Regions from separate parts of the Thorsellia kenyensis genome, predicted to be linked through region 1. Evidence: predicted binding sites of a transcription regulator. Region 1 holds the regulator's gene; the other holds the start of a gene.
What was found. The regulator PhoB, encoded in region 1, activates phosphate uptake and scavenging genes when phosphate is short. The targets are predictions, from matches to a motif close to CTGTCATAAAACTGNCNNAT.
Positions count from the first base shown of each region.

Region 2: glpT (glycerol-3-phosphate transporter) is a predicted target of PhoB. The motif match lies at 1,876-1,895, and genes of this name have one in related genera.

Region 1 covers NZ_JBHLXE010000108.1:37,395-40,600, reverse strand. Annotated here, with positions in the region: gene phoR (phosphate regulon sensor histidine kinase PhoR) at 1-1,148, opposite strand, end outside; gene phoB (phosphate regulon transcriptional regulator PhoB) at 1,273-1,971, opposite strand; gene gpmB (2,3-diphosphoglycerate-dependent phosphoglycerate mutase GpmB) at 2,369-3,013, opposite strand; gene ACFFIT_RS11420 (M24 family metallopeptidase) at 3,187-3,206, shown strand, end outside.
Region 2 covers NZ_JBHLXE010000103.1:20,237-23,442, forward strand. Annotated here, with positions in the region: gene metA (homoserine O-acetyltransferase MetA) at 1-42, opposite strand, end outside; gene glpT (glycerol-3-phosphate transporter) at 455-1,795, opposite strand; gene ACFFIT_RS10510 (hypothetical protein) at 2,056-2,250, shown strand; gene ACFFIT_RS10515 (leucyl aminopeptidase) at 2,480-3,206, opposite strand, start outside.

The sequences.
Region 1 (3,206 bases):
CTATTTCTAGAACCATCAATCCGATAAAATCTTTCTGTAAGATGAGGAATATGCTCTTTAGCAATACCTTGACCACTGTCATTTACTTCAAATTTTATGTGGGTGGTATTGATTCTAAATAGTTTAACTTCAATATTCGCTTCATTCGGAGTGTGTTTTATCGCATTTTCAATTAAATTACTCATCGCACTACGCAGTTCATCACTGTATCCTTTGACGTATAAGTCTGGTTCAATTAACACCGAAAAATGATGCCGTTGATGATTGAGAGCTTCAGCAGAATGCATAATTGTACTGAGTAATGAAGCAATCGGAACAATCATTTTTTGTGTCTCGTTTACTTGATATTCTAGGCGAGAGAGAGCTAATAATTGCCCAATCAATGATTCCATTCTCTGCGCTTGGTTTCGCATAGTATTGAGAGCATTCACTGGTAAATATCCCACTAATGCGTCATCATCTATCATATCAAGATAACCCTTAAGAACAGTTAAAGGTGTTCCTAATTCATGGCTGGCATTGTTAAAAAAATTACGTCGAGCAATTTCAGCTTGTTTCAATTGAGTGACATCCCTTGCCATGACAATAAATGCTTCATCAATATATGGCATAATTCTAAACTCAACATCTTTTTCACTGTAGAGCGTCAATGTTAAAGGATCATGAAATTTTTTATTTTTTAAATAGGTTGCTAACTCAGGGTAGCGAAGTAAATTTTGAATGTTTTGGCCATTATCAGCAGGCCATTTGAATCCAAGTAAATTCTCAGCTAAGCGATTACACCAAAAAATAGTACCATCAGGCGTTATCATCACTAATGCATCAGGTAAGGATTCAGCACCACTTCTAAATCTTTTAATTAATGTAGCTAACTCATTTCGACGCTTTCTGTTACGTTTTTGTAACTGTAATAAGCCATAGAAAATCACTTCCCAATGCCCCTTTGCAGTCGGCGGAGTCATACTTTTATCTTGCCATAACCAATAGGAGAGTTTGAGTTGTTGATGATAATTCCACAGCAATAAAATCAATAAGCCAAAAGAGATCCCAAAGGCCAAGTGACCCAACAAGGCCCCCAATATGGCAAAAGGTGTCAGAATAAGAAAAAAAGAAAATAAAAAAGAACGCCAGGTGAGTTTTTGAAGCAAAATAGAATTCCTTGAAGAAAATCAGTCAGTTTAAATGTAAAAAAGGTCCATCATTTAAGATTGACCCTTAATCCAATAAAAGATAATGGTGGCTATTAATCTATCATAACCCATGTTCACACTTTTAGTCTAATTTCACGGAAAAACGATAGCCACTACCTCTTACAGTTTGAATGTTTTTATCATGTCCCGAGGGTTCTAATGCGCGCCTAAGCCTCCTAATGTGCACATCGACAGTTCGGTCTTCGACATAAACACCATCACCCCATACTTGATCTAGAAGCTGCTCTCTACTATAAACACGTTCAGGTCGACTCATAAAAAAATGTAGCAATTTAAATTCTGTTGGACCCAAATTTATAGGAATTTCTGACGCAAAAACACGATGTGCCGCTGTATCAAGCCTTAATCCAGCTAAATCAATGATATCGGCAAAAACATGGGGAGACACACGTCTCAATATTGCCTTAATACGGGCCACTAATTCTTTTGGAGAAAAAGGTTTGGTAATGTAATCATCTGCCCCAACATCTAGTCCTTGCACCCTATCGAGTTCTTCATTCTTAGCTGTCAGCATAATCACAGGAATAGATTGGGTAGTTTTTTCTCTTTTTAATTGCTTAAGAAAACCTAATCCCGATCCGCCTGGTAACATCCAATCTAACAAAATTAAATCAGGTAATGGAAATATCAATTGAGCCTGAGCATCTTGAATATTTGATGCCACTTTTACCTCATAACCAGACTGCATTAGTAAAAAAGTTAACATTTCACTAATGGCTTCCTCGTCTTCAACTACAAGAATTGTTATCGGTGCTGCCATGCGCTTATCCTTTTGTTATTAACGATAAGTTATTAATTTGCACTATGCATTAATAGTTATTCCTAATAGTATGCGACAGAAATATGACACTTTTATGAAATAATTTAAAATCATACAAAAAACTGAGTCAAACGCATACTTTTACGAAAAAATAGCCCAATAAGTATTTCAACATTCTGAATGATCTTACAAATTAAATTTCAACATAGTGAGGAAGAGAATTGATTATATACCTCAAGTCCTTGATGTATCTTGTAAATGAAATGATTTTGAACTATAAAAATTCTTGTTAAAGGCCATAAAAAAATGTAATAAAACAGCGATAACATAAGTCAAGAAAAGAAGTTGTTTTCTCAATCGCTTAGTTAAAAGGACATTTAATATTTCCAATGAGTATTTACAAGAGTTCATCACGTGAATTTTCATTTAAATGACTAACATCTCCAGCTGTTTCTACAACCCATCCTTCAGCTAGCCAGTCACTCTTTTGGTAATCTACCCTAGATAAGGAACAATTGCGCAAACGGATACGCCTAGGTGCATGAGCAGGTAATCCCATGATAGTACCAATTAAACACCCTAATGCTAATCCATGACAAATAACTAGCGGGATAGATCCCTTAGGTAAACTTTTTAGATCATTAAGCGCTTGATGTAATCGATTAGCCATCTCTTGCATCGATTCTCCTTCTAAAATACGTGCATCTAGTGCACCGGATAAAGGTGCTCGTCTCATTGCATTTTCTTTATCACTTAGGTCATCAATGCAACGTCCTTCTAAGATCCCCATATTTAATTCTCGCCATCTTCTATCAGTGATAACTTCTAATTTTAAAGGTTGAGCAATAATAGATGCCGTTTGGACAGCTCGTCCTAAATCACTGGAATATAAATGCGTTATCCCAAGGCTTTTTGCTCTTTTTGCTACCCAATGTGCTTGAGATATTCCCTCAGCTGTTAAAGGGCTATCGAGCTGACCTTGGATTTTTCTTTCTGCATTCCAAACCGTTTCACCGTGCCTGACTAAATAGACCGTTGTCATAACTCCTCCTTTTTCAATCAATTGAAATAGATTACTTTAAAGCAGAACCTTCATTGATAGAATAACAAATCGTTATCAACTATGCCTAATAATTATGCAAAGAATTTAACTTTCAATGCTATAACTAAGCAAATAAATTAAATAGAGCAATCCCTTATACTGAGAATTCCTTTATGAATAAATCAACTCATTT
Region 2 (3,206 bases), on a different contig from region 1:
AAACCGATACGCAGGTAATTCGTCGGGAATTCTTATGGGCATTTTCCACTCCTAGGACTTATATTCACTTCAACCAAAACCACTCTTATAGACGTATAAACGTATAGAAATCTAGACGTCTAAAAATACCCTTTTTTCAACTAAATGTCGAGCAAATATCGCTGATAAGTCTGTTTTTTGAATTAAGATCACGAATAAGCTCTATTTATCAAAAAATTACTAAGAGAACATGCCCTAAAATGACGTATTATTTAACTGAAAGTGTTTTGCAAAAACCATTGAAATAGTTCAAATTTCATTCAGAAAGTTGGGGGAATTAAAGAACCTGCAAATAAGGGAAGGAAAACAGTTAATAGAAAAATTAAGTACAGAGTATTTTATTTATAGAATAAAATACTCTGTACAAACATAAGAAAGAAATTATTTTAAGTACACTGAAAAAATGAGTAAAGAATTAGGCTTCTTCATTTTTTTTCTTTTTTTCCATCACCATAACAATTGCTAAAAGTATAACTGAAAGGATACTTCCTCCTACCATCACTATAAAGCCACCATCCCAGCCAAAGTAATCTACCGTATACCCAACAACAGCACTGGCAGCGACTGAACCACCTAAGTAACCAAATAAACCTGTAAATCCTGCTGCTGTTCCAGCTGCTTTTTTCGGTGCAAGTTCCAATGCATGAAGACCGATAAGCATAACAGGACCATAAATTAGGAAACCAATAATAATCATACAAGCCATATCAACACCTGGATTACCAACAGGGTTTAACCAAAATACTACTGTAGCAATTGTAACAAGGATCATGAAGAACACTCCTGTTGCTCCACGATTACCTTTAAATACTTTATCTGACATCCAACCACATAATAATGTACCCGGAATACCTGCCCATTCGTATAAGAAATAAGAGAGCGATGATTTATTTAACGTAAAATCTTTCACTTCTTTTAAATATGTTGGTGACCAATCTAAAATACCGTAACGTAATAAGTAAACGAAAACATTCGCAATCGCAATCATCCATAATAATTTATTATTTAAAACATAGTCCAGAAAAATTTGTTTAGTAGAAAATTCTTCTTCATGTTTATCTGAATAATCAGGTGGGTAATCGTTTTTATACTGCTCAATCGACGGTAAACCACATGATTGAGGTGTATCCCTCATCAAAACGTAAACCAATACGGCCATAATGAGTGCTGCGATTGCTGGCATATAAAATGCTGAACGCCAATCGTCGAAAAGATACATACCTAGTAGGAAAAGTAGAGGAGGAATTCCACCACCTACGTTATGAGCTGTGTTCCAAACTGAAACTACTGCTCCACGTTCTTTATGAGACCACCAGTGAACCATGGTTCGACCGCAAGGTGGCCATCCCATTCCTTGAAACCAACCATTAAAAAATAAAAGTGCATACATTATTGCTATGCTTGATGTTGCAAAAGGAAAAAATCCCATCAGCATCATAGTAAAAGATGACAATATCAAACCTGCTGATAAAAATAACCTTGGATTTGAACGATCGGATACAGCGCCCATAAAAAACTTCGAAAAACCATATGAAACTGAGATAGCAGATAGAGCAACACCTAAATCACCACGAGTAAAACCTAACTCAATCAAATCCGGGATTGCTAACGCAAAGTTCTTACGCACTAAATAATAAGCGGCATAACCAAAAAAAATACCAATAAATAACTGCCACCTTAAACGCTTATATAGTGGATCAATTAAATCATCTGCCACTAAAGCCTTATGAGGTGCTGGCTTAAAAAAACCTATCATATTTGCTCCTTGAGAATTAACCTACACTCTGTTGAGATAAGATTGAATAAAATACAAAAATAGTAACTTTTTTAATATTATTGCCATAAGAATGACATAAAGTCGTAATAATGTCCTACACTTTAAACAAATGCAATAATATAGCAGTTAAAAAATATACTTGTGTGATTGTATTCACAAATAATAATCTAAATGAATGCTTAATGTACTAAGATAGGGATTCATATACGAATAATGTCATTGATAAAGGAAAAAGTAGATTGAAAAAAGAGACTTATCAATTTATTACTCCTGCTGATAAACGCACAGGTAAGGATGTGGCTAAATTACAGAAAAGACAAGTGGTAATGAACCAGAAAAAAGAAATCTATCCTAATAGATGGGCTAAAAGGCGTATACGTGATTGGAGTCCAATAACTAACAACTATCTTGACAAGTTCCGAATTCGCCCATAAACATAAACATAAACATAAACATAAACATAAACATAAACATAAACATAAACATAAACATAAACATAAACAACAGTATATTAATTAAGCTATCATTATAAAATCAATAGCTTATTGCGTTCTTGTCCTGCTGTAGTTATGGAATGAAAGTAAATAGTTTGATCTCTTAATCGCTAAATGAGATAGCGATATATTCTATTGAATATAGCTACCTCATTTAAAAATTCAGCTATTAGATTTCTGAGACTTTTGCTTTTTGTAGTAAGTACTCAACTAATGCAGTCACTGGACGGCCTGTCGCACCTTTTGCTTTACCAGAAACATAGCTTGTTCCAGCAATATCAAGGTGAGCCCAAGGGTAATTTTTAGTAAAACGTCCAAGGAAGCATGCAGCAGTTATCGTACCACCAGCTCTACCTCCAATATTTGCCATATCCGCAAAATTAGATTCTAATTGTTTGTTATACTCTTCATCCATCGGTAAGCGCCAGAACTTATCATTTGCTGCATTTGAAGCTTTAAGAAGATCATTGGCCACAGTATCGTCAGGTGACATTAATCCACTGATGTGTCCACCTAAAGCAATCACACAAGCCCCAGTTAACGTCGCAATATCGATAACCACTTCAGGTTTAAAGCGTTCAACATATGTCAGTGCATCACAAAGCACAAGTCTTCCTTCCGCATCGGTATTTAATACTTCAACCGTTTGACCTGATAATGTTTTTAGTATGTCACCAGGACGATATGCATTACTGCCCGGCATATTTTCACAACCTGCCAATACACCAATAACATTAATCGGTAATTTTAGCTCAGCAATCGCTCTCATCACACCAAAGACACTTGCAGCTCCACACATATCATATTTCATTTCGTCCATTTCAGGAGCTGGTTTCAATGAAATACCACCCGTATCAAAGGTTAAACCTTTACCCACGAGCACAACAGGTTTATCG